Regions from separate parts of the Halalkalibacter lacteus genome, predicted to be linked through region 2. Evidence: riboswitches for the same ligand, from Rfam matches in the RefSeq annotation. Region 2 holds a riboswitch; each other region holds the start of a gene.
What was found. A riboswitch is a leader RNA that binds a small molecule or an ion and turns the genes downstream of it on or off. The one in region 2 is predicted to bind lysine.
Positions count from the first base shown of each region.

Region 1: another riboswitch for lysine. It lies ahead of dapA (4-hydroxy-tetrahydrodipicolinate synthase); the one in region 2 lies ahead of SAZ04_RS13070 (Na+/H+ antiporter NhaC family protein).
Region 3: another riboswitch for lysine. It lies ahead of SAZ04_RS01020 (aspartate kinase); the one in region 2 lies ahead of SAZ04_RS13070 (Na+/H+ antiporter NhaC family protein).

Region 1 is NZ_JAWRVL010000007.1:44,693-49,297, reverse strand. It holds gene SAZ04_RS06955 (M24 family metallopeptidase) at 1-498, shown strand, start outside; gene dapA (4-hydroxy-tetrahydrodipicolinate synthase) at 754-1,641, opposite strand; lysine riboswitch at 1,776-1,956, opposite strand; gene SAZ04_RS06945 (aspartyl-phosphate phosphatase Spo0E family protein) at 2,030-2,164, opposite strand; gene SAZ04_RS06940 (YhcN/YlaJ family sporulation lipoprotein) at 2,437-3,156, shown strand; gene SAZ04_RS06935 (hypothetical protein) at 3,205-3,771, opposite strand; gene SAZ04_RS06930 (hypothetical protein) at 3,947-4,084, shown strand; gene SAZ04_RS06925 (Cof-type HAD-IIB family hydrolase) at 4,294-4,605, shown strand, end outside.
Region 2 is NZ_JAWRVL010000016.1:57,878-62,482, reverse strand. It holds gene SAZ04_RS13080 (dihydrofolate reductase) at 231-719, shown strand; gene yunB (sporulation protein YunB) at 790-1,593, shown strand; lysine riboswitch at 1,660-1,841, shown strand; gene SAZ04_RS13070 (Na+/H+ antiporter NhaC family protein) at 1,998-3,599, shown strand; gene SAZ04_RS13065 (hypothetical protein) at 3,877-4,146, opposite strand; gene SAZ04_RS13060 (sodium-dependent transporter) at 4,545-4,605, shown strand, end outside.
Region 3 is NZ_JAWRVL010000001.1:210,310-214,914, forward strand. It holds gene SAZ04_RS01010 (TrkH family potassium uptake protein) at 1-213, opposite strand, end outside; gene SAZ04_RS01015 (YslB family protein) at 594-989, shown strand; gene SAZ04_RS01020 (aspartate kinase) at 1,139-2,377, opposite strand; lysine riboswitch at 2,497-2,685, opposite strand; gene uvrC (excinuclease ABC subunit UvrC) at 2,935-4,605, opposite strand, start outside.

The DNA of each region.
Region 1 (4,605 bases), on a different contig from region 2:
TATGTAAAGGGTGATTTTTTAACAATTGAAATAGCAGGCGCTTATAAGCGTTATCATGCCCCTATGGCTAGAACGATGTCGATTGGAACAGCTCCGAATGAGGTGAAAGAGCTTTCGAAAGTGGTTGAGGAAGGGATCGAAGCGACGCTTGATTTCATTCAACCGGGTATTGGAGCTGAAGAAGTGGAACGGGTTTGGAGTAAAACAATAGGTAAGTATGGTCACAGAAAGAGCTCTAGACTTGGCTATTCAGTAGGGTTAAGTTTTCCACCAGATTGGGGCGAACATACAGTTAGTTTTCGCCCAGGGGATGAAACCATCTTAGAACCAAATATGACTTTCCATTTGATGCCAGGAATTTGGTATAACGATTACGGTGTTGAAATTACCGAAACCATTCAAATCACAAATACGGGTGTGGAGCTATTAACAAATTTCCCACGTAATTTGTATGAAAAACCAACTCTTTCCATCTTAACAGATGAGCAAACCTCTTAACTGTAAGTGTCTCAAAGGTTAAAAAATGGCTTATTGAGACACTTCTTTTTCTTTCCCTTTATAAGAGCCTTTTAATTAATGAACAAGGTAAATAAGATACTCAGATACGGGTATATATGAAAGACAATTTTTTGGTACAGGATATTTAAAAAAATCAATTAGTAAACATAGAACAGTTTACGATACTATTCATGAAAAAAGCATGTAGCCCTTGGCTACATGCTTTTAAAAAAGGTAAGAAAGTATAACCACATCTTAACTTACAAAGAAATTCATCGTTGGATGTACAACGGTTTGGAGCTCTTGTTGTTGCTCTGCAGTCAATGGGACAAGAGGTAAGCGAACCGATCCAACTTTGATTCCTTTCATTTCTAACGCAGCTTTAACAGCTGTAGGATTTGGGGCCATAAATAATGATTTCATAACCGGGACAAGTTGACGATGTTGCATAGCAGCAGCGGTCACTTGTCCTGATTGGTAATTTCGCACCATTTGTTGCATTTCATTTCCAACAATATGAGAAGCAACAGACACAACACCTGTTCCTCCAATTGCTAAAATAGGCAATGTTAAACTGTCGTCACCACTATAAAGGGAGAACCCTTCAGGTGCATGTTCAATAATCGTTGCCATTGCATCTAAGTCACCACTTGCTTCTTTCGTCGCTACAATATTTGAGAGTTGAGCTAAGCGTAAAGTTGTTTCAACACTCATATTAACGGCACTGCGTCCAGGAATGTTATAAAGCATAACTGGCAATTTCGTTGCTTTAGCAATGGCACTAAAATGAGCGTACATTCCTTCTTGAGATGGTTTGTTGTAATAAGGGACAACAAGCATAATCGCATCTACACCAATTTCTTCTACTTGCTTTGTAAGTTCAATGGATGCATTTGTATTATTTGATCCAGTTCCAGCAATAACAGGAATTTGTCCATTTACAGATTCCACAACAGTTTTAAAAAGAAGGAGTTTCTCTTCTGTAGAAAGAGTAGGTGATTCACCAGTCGTTCCAGCTACTACTAAAGCATCGGTTCCATTTGCAATAAGATGTTGTACAAGTTCCTTTGTTGCTGCAACATCCAGTTGTCCATGTTGATTAAATGGTGTGACCATTGCAGTTACAATTCGTCCAAAATTCATCCAATTCACCCTCGATTCATAAAATTTTCCATGTACGTATGGGTTAGATGGGCTACTGGGAGGCACAAAAAAACAACAATGAGGCCTCTACTCATTGTTGTTAGGTTAAGCGATTTTAGCAAAACCAATTCAATGTGTGAGATAGCCCTCCATATAGCAAGATTGCTATATGACAGTACTGTCCTTATTTAGAACAGTCCCAGCTAATAAATAATGAGTGTTATTAGCTTCGGCAAATACCCCTTTCAGTTAGCTTCATTGGAGCTCATTCTCCTTCACTAACATACTAATGATATTTGCACCTCTACCCTCACTTCAAAGTATGAAGTAAGATATAACGTAATTTGTGTTTACCTTACCAAATGTTCTTAATGAATGCAATGGTTTATTAAGAATTTCTTTGTATTAAGTTTAGAAGCTTGTCCAGTTCTTGACTACATTGAATGGTAACTTTTGCAGTCATTCCATACTTCTTGGCAAGAATCAACATTTGTAATCGCTTTTGCTCTATTTCTACATACATTTATTTCCACTCCACCTCTACTATTTTAAACAGAAACAGACAACTTAGAAGTTGAACCTGGAGCTATCACTAATGCGTGGACTAAAAAATGTCTATTTAAAAATTATTATAACCAAAAGAAAAATGTTGAAAAGTGTTTCTTCTAAAGTAGTCATAATTAGTGAAAAACAGAAAAAAACCGACAAGATTTGCAGTGGGAAATGAAGAATTTCTATATTTTTTCAGGTTGAAAATACGAAGTCTTTCGCACAATAGGGATAGGAGGGATTTCAATGAAATATGTCAGCTACCTGCTTATTGGAATAATCTTTTTAACAGGTTGCACGTTACCTCAAAAGGAAGAGATGGGAGCAAATCCAAATCGGAACGAAGGGTTTAGTGGGTATGGCGTAACTCATGCTCGTAATTTAGAGGGGCCGCTTTCTGATATGATGGTTCCAGATGATGCTCCAAAAGGATTAACGGATCCAGCTCCACACTTAACACATGAGGGAGCATACACAACAGGGAAACGTAACTTAAGTATGGATCATGAAGGAATAAACAAGCAAGGCCCGAGAATCTTAAACAACCGCCCTGGGATAATTCGTGATAAATATCCTCACAGTACAGATACACAATTGAATGAGAAAACAACAATACAAAGTAATAGGCACCTGCAGGCAACGACAGATTTAACAAGAAAAATTGAAGCTCGTGTTGAAGCATTAGAAAATGTTCGTGACGCTCATGTAATGACTGATGGGAATCGAATTGTCATCGGTTTAGAATCAAATGAGCAAGACCGTGTGAAACTCCGTCGTTCGGTTGAGCAAGAGGTTGAACAGGTAACAGAACTTTCGAACATATATATTACGACCAATCGGAAAATGATTAATCGAATGAATGCAATAGAACACCATGTTGGAATTGATAAACCATTTGATTCCATCGGTGGAACTGTGGGGGATCTAGCTGATTTACTAGATGATGGAGCGCATGGAAGAAGGTAGAACAGGGGGGAAAGAAAACCCTGTTCTTTTTTATCTAATAATATTGAATTAATGGATTCCTAATTCCTCCGTTATAGATAGGTATTCACGTTCCATTAGCTTGTGGGACATAACGGCATTTTCATAATAGACACGAGCATTCGTTACTTGAAGAGGATGGATTGGTTCTTTCATATCAAGCAAAACTCTCTCTAAAGCATCGACTTCGATAAGTGTTGATAAATGTACATGGTGTAACCCGTCAAAAAGTTCAGGTCTATTTAAATCAATGAACATTGAACTTTTTTCTCTCAGTTCTTCTACCTGTGTAAGTACAGCCTGCACATCAGTCGTGTGAACGGTACTCTGTTCAAATAAAGGTGCCATTTTTTCTAATATTGTAGCTGTTTCACTAATATAGTGACCCGCTTCATCACCGTAGGACTCAAGTGCGGTGTATTTAGGGACACTTTCTTTGTTTTGATCTCTTATACTCGCTGCTTTTGGATAATAATGGTATTCAGTTTCTGTTTGTTGTGCTTCAATATCATTTACAATTTCTGCTTCAGAGTCAGCTCCGCAACTTGCGAGCATGAAACTTGTCCCGATTATTATCACTAACTTCCTTTTTTGCAAAGTACATCAACCTCCGATATACAAACGTTTCCTCTAGTATGAAGCAAGCAGGAAAAAGTATGCATTAACTCCAAATTTCCACCGTAAGATGGTACAAAGGACGGTGGTATATTCAATGTTTACTTTTATAATAAGTATAGCGTTGTCATTGTTTTTTTTATTGTTTTTGGGGTTTATGATACTTGGAAATAGAGTAGCTCACGTCATTGAATATCAACAATCAAAGGAAGCAGATGAAACATTAACTGAAATTGCACAAATGATGCAGCAAGACGAAGAAAGAACAAGGGAAATAGTGAATAAAAAGAAGTAAAGAAATGAAGGGAAGAGATGTGTGGAGCGTATCACCTAACTCGCATGCTGTAAAAGCATGCTTTTTTGTGTGTGAAAGTGAATGACTGCTTCCAAAAAGTAAGCTAGCAAGAATAATAACAAAATAACATGAATAATGTGGGAGTATTTAAACCAGGCTGTTGGTTATGGGTATGCAGCTTAGATCTGTACATATAGGAGTGGAAATAGTTGATCAAATTAATTGCAATTGATATGGATGGTACCTTACTTGGTGATATAAGAAAAGTTACAAAAGAAAATGCTAAGGCAATAAAAGAAGCTCAAGAACAAGGAATTGTAGTTGTTGTTGCTACTGGAAGAGATGAGAAAGAAGCAAGATTACCGATAAGAGAAGCTAGTATTACTTGTCCAATCATTAGTGTGAATGGTGCTCAGTCTCGAGATGAAAGAGGAAATGTATTATCGACCTTTCCGATTAACGAGGATCAGATGAATGTCATTTTTGACATTTTAACTTCAAATGAAATCTATTTTGAGCTT
Region 2 (4,605 bases):
ATGTAAGCGTTTACATTGTTGATTATAAAATATTATTACCTCATTGTCAACTAGTTACAAGATGAAATTCACTTAAAAGTAAAAAATATACCAGTTTTCGGGATTTTATTTTGATGATATTTTGATGGAGCAGGTCAGGTTTCTATGTCCGCCGGAAAACGTAAATTTATTGTCCAGCCAACAATATATGGTACTATAGAACAAAAGTCAAAAGGAAAGGAGGCGGTTCCATGATTTCTTTTGTTGTTGCAATGGATCGCAATCGTCTGATCGGGAAAGAAAATCAACTGCCCTGGCATCTGCCAGCGGATCTCGCTTATTTTAAAAGGGTTACAACGGGACACACGATTGTGATGGGAAGAAAAACGTACGAGTCAATTGGTCGACCTTTGCCGAAACGGAAAAATGTGGTGCTTACAAGAAGTGAAGGTTATGAAGCGGAGGGCTGTGAAGTTGTACACGACATTGAGGATGTTTTGCAAATGGCAAAGCAGGAAAAGGAGTGCTTTGTCATTGGTGGAACAGAAGTGTTCCGATTGTTTTGGGATTATGTTGATCGTCTTTATGTTACATATATAGATGAGACATTTGATGGGGATACGTATTTTCCAAAGATAGAAGAAGAACAGTGGGAAATTGCCTCAGTGGAAATGGGGAAAGTGGATGAGAAAAACCGCTACCCGCATGAATTCCGAACGTATGAACGAAAAAAGTGTTAGCCTTGTATAAATTTTTTGGTCAAACTGTCTCCCTTCCTGCATAGAAATGTGGTGAAGGGGGTTTTTCAGCATGAGAGCACCAAGAAGACATAGACCCCAAACTCGGAAAGGTCCGCTACCATTTCGTTATGTGCTGCTTTTATCTTTTCTTATTTTTGTTGTGTTGACAGTACAAGGGTTGTGGATAATTGAGAAGGGGATTCGGCCAACTTTGATGTCTATCGCTACAACAGAGACGAGAGTCATTGCAACAAAGGCAATTAATGATGCCGTATCGAAAAAAATTGCGAGTGATCTTAATCAGGAAGATCTATTTATTATCGAAAAAAATGCGAATGATGATATACAGTTGATCCAATTTAATACACAAATTTATAACAAAATATTATCTGAAGCAACAAACCGCGTTCAACGCCACTTGAAAGCGATAGAACAAGGAGAAGCCTTCGATGTTACATTTGATTCAGAAGGTAACAATGAAAGTCTTACTACTGAAGGTGGTATCATTTATAGCATTCCTCTCGGTCAAGCGACAAACAATGCCTTACTTGCCCAATTGGGACCACAAATTCCGGTTCGCTTCTCAGCGATTGGTGATGTGAAAACCGATCTTAATGCTGAAACGAAAAATACCGGAATCAATAATACGACGATCTCATTTAATTTTGATGTGATTGTTGATGTGAAAATCGTTATTCCGTTTGCAACAAACACCGAAGCCGTAAAAACAACGATTCCTGTTGGTTTTGTCAATATCCAAGGAAAAGTACCTGAATACTACTCAGATGGTGGAGGCGGAATGATTTTACCTGCTGAATTAAAAAAATCCTCTAACGGGAGTGGTCTAGACTTGGGTACTAGTGGTGGAAATTAACATTGTCTTTCATATCAAAACATGATACTATCCATAATTGGTAATTAAATAGAAGTGCCTCATTTACGATGAGGTAGAGGCGCGACTGCCATCAGTACCTTTTCTGAGGATGACAACGTTGAGGAAAAGAAAAAGGGGATGTTGCCGAAGTGGAAGTAGTGGTCAGGCTATTTCTGCTGGAGCTGCATTAAATAAATGCAGGGCTGTCATAGCTTGAAGCGATCAAGTTGTGGAGGACTATCATGATAAAGGGGATTCACTCGGCATTCACGGCGACAGTGGGTTAACCATTGTCGTTTTTTCTGTTTGAAGCTATGTAGAAGTAAGCACAGTTTACCAAAGTGAGCGCACGCTCATGAAGTCGTTAATAAATGAAGTGCCAGACATTTTTAGGAGGTCTTTATATGGAATCATCTATTTTTTCTTTAGTGCCTCCGATTTTAGCTCTTGTCATGGTTATTGTTACAAGACGTGTCTTAGTATCACTTGGGACAGGGGCTATTATTGGAGCGTTGATGTTACACAATTTTAATCCGCTTTCTGCGGCAGCCAATATTTATGGAATTGTTATGGGGATCATTTTCGATTATGAAGTAGAGACTGTGACATTTCAAACGGTAACTTGGGCGATCATAGATGAGGGGTTTGCCATTAATACGTGGGAATTCTTTATCATTCTCTTCCTCTTGTTATTAGGAATGATGGCGGCGCTCATTACGCGTTCTGGTGGAAGCTGTGCATTTGGTGAATGGGCCATGAAAAGAGTGAAAACGCGTGTAGGTGCTCAAATCTTAACAGTTGTATTAGGGCTGATCATTTTTATTGATGACTACTTTAATAGTTTAACAGTTGGAAATGTTAGTCGACCTTTAACGGATCGTCACCGCATTTCACGTGCAAAATTAGCATATTTGGTTGATTCTACAGCTGCGCCAATGTGTGTCATTGCTCCGATTTCAAGTTGGGGTGCCTACATTATTGCCATTATTGCTGGAATTTTTGCAACGCATTCGGTAACGCAGTATGAAGCGTTACAAGCGTTCATGTTAATGGTTCCGATGAATATTTACGCACTTGTTGCGATTGGTCTTGTAGTAGCTGTTGTATGGTTCAACCTTGATTTTGGACCGATGAAAGCTCACGAACAGCGCGCGATGAAAACAGGCGAATTGTTCAACCCCGGTTTAGGTGCTATTCCTGGTTCGCAAGAAGAGATTCAAGCGAGTAAAAAAGGAAAAGTTGGCGACTTAGTATGGCCGATTGTTGCGTTAATTGTTGGGACAGTCTTTTTTATGATTACAACTGGAATTCAAGGGACGGAAGGCGAAGCAACGCTATTAACGATCTTTGAAAATACGGATGTAGCAGCGGCTCTTGTGTACGGTGGAATTTTTGGTTTAGTGATTGCCCTTATGTTAAATGTGCGTAAGCCTAAATCAGGTACAGGACTAGGCACTTCACTTCTAGTTGGAATGAAGTCAATGCTTCCAGCTATTTATATTTTATTCTTTGCTTGGACGCTTATTTCCATAATCGGTGATCTTGGGACAGGAACGTATTTAGCGTCACTTGTCGAAAAGGCGAATCTTCATTCAATGTTTTTACCAGTTATTTTATTTGTGATTGCGGGTTTTGCCGCATTTTCAACGGGAACATCTTGGGGGACGTTTGGATTGTTGCTTCCGATTGCCGGTGAAATGGCTGCGGTGATTGATATTACGATGATGTTGCCGATGATGGCGGCCGTTCTTGCTGGTTCCATTTTTGGAGATCACTGTTCTCCGATTTCAGATACGACGATTCTTTCCTCTACTGGAGCAGGAAGTCATCACATCGATCACGTCGTGACACAGTTGCCATATGCATTAGTAGCAGCTGGAATTACGATGATCTCCTATCTAGTACTCGGAATGACAACAAGTGTTTTATTAAGCTTAGCAGTGGCATTTGGTCTTCTTTTTGCAACAGTGGTTGTATTAAAGAAAATGTATGGTGAAAAAACATAATGAATAATAGGGTCGCCTTCATTCGTTGGAGGTTGATCCTTTTTGCATTAGTAGTAGAAAAATCTATCAAAATTAATTAAATGTTTATGATCGAGTAAGAGGAAACTTAAACTAATAGAGATCGAAAGAAGGAGAAAACAGGGTATGTGCCTGTTAAGAAATAGAATTAACGTAAAAAAAGAAAAACCTCCTTAGAATATACTTCCTAAAATCTAAGGAAGAGAACGCTGAATACTTTAGGAATTAATAAAGTTGGCAGTCTCTACTTATCTGAAATCTATGTTTTTACAAAAATCTCTTTCGATTTTCGTTTCAGTTTTCGTAAGGATCTCTTTAGGAAAGCTGTCACATCTGAGCCATCTTTCACGCGCTCATACGTTTTCACAAATTTCTCTGCTGAACATGGATACTGCTCCCCATTCTTATCTGTAATTAGATAGTCGCCAGGATGGCCAACCATTGATCCTTCTGCAGTCTCGATCGTAATCGTTCTTGTAATTTTTACAGCTTCGATCACGATGGGTTTTGTTCGATAACGAGCCATCATTCACACCTCCTTTTTCCTCCTTTGACCACTCATCCCTAAAAAACATTCTATATTAATTCATCGTACTCAATGTTTATGAAAAATGTGACAAGAACCTACGCTACTTGAAACACTCCTAGTTATACGAAAGGAAAAAGGTGATATAACCGACCTTGAAAAGATCTTCGAGAAAGAGGAAATCGCTCCGCAAATTACTAAGAGGGCGTTATTTTTTGGTGAAGGATGGATTCTCACGTTACGTGATACCTTATAGTCACAAATTCATTTATACTGTAACGCAATACCACTGTAGTTGAAAGCGATTTCGAATTAATAAAAAATTCTATACTAAAGTGTAAATATTCAGAATAAATAAATAGAGAAAGTGATTTAAAAATACATGTAAAGAGGTGAAACGAATGAACGTAAGAGAACAGTGGGGTACGCGTGCTGGTTTTATTTTGGCTGCAATTGGTTCAG
Region 3 (4,605 bases), on a different contig from region 2:
GTAACTGTATGTTTCGGGAACGTTCACAACAGTTAATCCCGTGACACTTACCGCACTAACAGAAGTAAATAATGCTTCTGCAAACGAAATATCGACCCCTGGTAAATGAGAAATTGGCAAATATAACAAAATGCTAAAGACAAACATTGCAATAATATAGGCGATAATAATGACCCTAAATGGAGAAAGGAATTGATTCAGTCCTGATTTCATTAATACGTACCTCCATGTTCATTTCGCGCTTAAGTATACCATTTAAGAAACAGCAAGGCTACAAGCGCAAGCTAACGAATTACTTGGTCCTAATTAATCCATACTCGAGTGATTTTTCTACTACTCATATCTATTTTCCCTTCTCAACCTTAAGACACCGTTTCTCCTTATCGTGAATTATGCTTGTACGTGATTACGACATCGTTTATGATCAAAAGTAGTAGCTATATTTTCAATAAGAAAGACCGCACTCGGGCTTTTTAAAAATCAATAGTACTGTTTTGAACTTATGCCATAATCACATTGGCTACATAACTTTACATTGTTTTACACTCGACCAAGTAATTGGTTACAAGAGTATGGAAGAGGTGCATAACCACATGGAAGTAGAAACAAATCGATTTGGGTATGATTTAATTCGGAACGATGTGCTTAGAGACTTACTAGGAAAAGACCATGATACAATTTTATATTGGATTGGAAAGTCTCTTGCGCGTAAATACCCCGTTCCAACAGTTGAAGAGATGATCACCTTTTTTGAAGAAGCGAATTGGGGAACACTCGCAAGAATAAAAGAAAAAAAACAAGAACAGCTTTTTGAACTAACCGGTGAATGGATGAACAAATCGGATCAACGTTGTTACCAATTAGAAGCCGGGTTTCTAGCTCAGCAAGTTGAGACATGGAATAATTGTATCTCCGGCGCGACTTATACCGAAAAAAATGGCTTGATCCTAATCAAAATCGAAACAGATAAAAAAGACACTATTAAATAAAGAATAGACGAAAGGTCAAAAAACAACCTTTCGTCTATTCTCTACAAGGGTCTGCCGCCTAAAACTAACTCACAATTCTATGACCTTCAAAAAAGCTCAAGTCATCACTATTGCACTAACTTATTCGGATCCTGTCACTTTCACACAGATTAAACCGTAACAGCCACTTGTACTTCTTCTGCTAATTGAAACTGCTCATGTAACATCTCTACGGCAAGAGTCATATCTGCTCCTAGAACGACTACAGAAACTTTTATCTCCGATGTACTAACCATCTTCACGAATATATCATTCTTTGCAAGCACATCAAACATTTTTGCAGCAACGCCAGGATTGGATACCATTCCTGAACCAATAATCGATAGCTTCGCAAGTTCTTCCTCGAAAGAAACATCAGCAAACTGTAAATCCTCTTGCGCTTTTCCCAAAACAGCTAGAGTCTCTTTTAACGAGCTTTGCGTAATTGAGAAAGAGATATTTACATGCTCTTCATCATATTGATTCTGGATAATAATATCGACATTCACATGATTTTCTGACAACGTCGTAAATAATTTTGATAGTGTATCAATACGGTTGGGCAGTCCTTTGACTGTCACTTTTATAACGTCATTTTCAAATGCAATCCCACGTACGACTAAATTTTGTTCCATTGAAACTTCCTCCTCGATTAATGTACCTTCCACGTCTTCCATGCTTGATGCGACCATTAGGGGAACATCATAATTTTTTGCAAATTCGACTGCACGTGGGTGCAAAACTCCTGCCCCCAAATTGGCCATTTCTAACATTTCATCATAGGAAATGGAATGAAGTTTCCTTGCTTTTTTCACATAACGTGGATCCGTTGTATACACACCTGTTACATCGGTATAAATATCACAACGACTTGCTTTTAGTGAAGCTGCTATAGCGACTGCTGTTGTATCAGAGCCTCCACGTCCAAGCGTCGTAATTTCACCCTGTTCACTTAACCCTTGAAAGCCTGCTACGATAACTACTTTTCCTTTTGCAAGCTCTGCTTCCAATCGTTCATTTTTAATAGCCGAAATTCTCGCATTGCCATGACTTGCTTCTGTTTCCATACCTGCTTGCCATCCTGTAAGCGATACAGCTTCAATTCCACACTCATGAAGAGCCATGGTTAGTAATGAGATCGTGACTTGTTCTCCTGTTGTAAGAAGCATATCCATTTCTCGCTTGCTTGGTGCGTCGGTAATTTGATTTGCTAACGAAACGAGTTCATCTGTTGATTTCCCCATAGCAGATACAACAACGATAAGCTCATGGCCCTCTTTAACAGACCGTTCTACTCTTGATGCAACATGCTTGATTCTCTCTACTGACCCTACTGATGTTCCTCCATATTTCTGTACTATCCTTGCCATTTTCCGCGTCCTCTCCTTATTCCTCACAGGGATAATGGAATGCAAAAAAGCAACAATAAGGAAAACCCCTCACTGTTGCTAGTCATACCAGTCCGGTACCACACTGCTCCCTTTTTCTCTCGTGAGATAGTTCTCCACATACCAATTGGGTGTAGGTATGTGACAGCCCTATGCTTTTTCAACATAGGTCCAGCACAAGAAGGATGAGACTATTCTTGCACTTCGGCGAATTCCCCTTTCAACTCTCTTCAACGGTTCTCATTACCATCAGAAAGCGTACTATTGGTTTTCGCTCCTCTACCAATCACTTCATTTGAAGTGTGGCATATTCAATTGATTTACATTCTAGCAAAGGAATTAAAATCACGCAAGAGAGATTTATAAACAAAAAGGGACGACCTTTCCCTTTTTGTTTATAAATCGAAGCGATGTGCGGAGCCGTCGTTATCTTTTAAGCCTTTTGAGTGCTCTTCTCAAAAGGCGCACGACGTGTGGAGCCATTGCAACATGTTCGCACTCTTTATGATAAAGGGACGACTTTCTCCTTTTTGTTGAGACTATTCCTTTTTTTCTGTTAACGTCTCAACAATCGCCTCTGCTACTTTTTCTGGAATCGCAAGCTGTCTTAGATCTTCAACTGTTGCTTCCTTCATTTTTTTCACTGATCCAAAATGCTTTAAAAGTTGACGTTTTCGTTTCTCTCCAACACCAGGAATATCATCGAGCGCTGATTTAAAAAATGTCTTCGAACGAGTTTGACGATGAAATGTAATCGCAAACCTGTGTACTTCATCTTGAATTCGTTGCAATAAATAAAACTCGTGACTATCCCGTCTAAGTGGAACGATAGTAGGTGGGTCTCCCATCAACAACTGTGATGTTCTATGTTTTTCATCTTTTGCTAGTCCACAAACTGGAATCGATAGGCCAAGTTCATCAGCGATCACTTCTTGGGTAACTGCTATTTGACCTTTCCCTCCATCAATGACGATCAGATCTGGTAAAGGTAAGGATTCCTTTAAAAGGCGAACATAGCGTCTACGAATTACCTCACGCATTGATCCATAATCATCTGGCCCTTCTACCGATTTTATTTTGTATTTGCGATAATCTTTTCGACTCGGTTTTCCATCTACAAACGAAACCATTGCTGAGACCGGGTCTGTTCCTTGTATATTTGAATTATCAAACGCTTCGATTCGATAAGGAGTGGCAATGCTCATCGCTTCCCCTAAACGTTCAACTGCTTTAACCGTTCTTTGTTCATCACGTTCAATTAAAGAGAATTTATCTTTTAAGGCAATCGCAGCATTTTGATTGGCAAGATCAAGTAGCTCCTTTTTCTTTCCTCGTTTCGGATGATGCGCTTTTACTTCTAATAACTGTTCCATCAAACCAAGGTCCACTTCATCTGGTAGTAAGATTTCGGCTGGTTTAATATGTTCCTTTTTTAAATAAAATTGGCCAATAAACGTCATCAAATCTTCAGAGGCATCTTTATAAAAAGGAAAAATCGAAACATCTCGTTCAATCAGTTTTCCTTGGCGAATAAAGAACACTTGGACACACATCCAGCCCTTATCGTACGAAAAACCAAATACATCCCGATCAACGAGATCACCAACCATCATCTTTTGCTTTTCAATGACTGTATCCATATGTTGAAGAGTATCACGAATTTCTTTCGCACGCTCAAAGTCCATTTCTTCAGCAGCTTTCATCATTTTCTCAGTTAACTGCCCTTTGATTTCATCATGGCCAGACCGAAGAAATTTCGTAATATCTTGAACCATCACTCGGTTCTGCTCTTTAGTAACTTCTGCCACACACGGTGCTAAACACTGACCAATGTGGTAATAAAGACAAACTTTATCTGGAAGTGTTCGACATTTCCTTAATGGGTAAAGACGATCAAGAAGCTTCTTCGTCTCATTTGCAGCCCCTGCATTCGGATAAGGTCCAAAATACTTGCCACCATCTTTCTTTACTTGTCGTGTCGTAATAAGTCTCGGGTGCTCTTCGTTCGTAATTTTAAGATAAGGATATGATTTATCATCTTTTAGCATGACATTGTATTTAGGATCATGCTTCTTAATTAAATTCATTTCTAAAATCAATGCTTCGATGTTTGACGATGTAACAATATATTCAAAGTCGGCAATTTCACTAACAAGACGCTGCGTCTTGCCATCGTGTGATCCTGTGAAATAAGACCGAACTCGATGTTT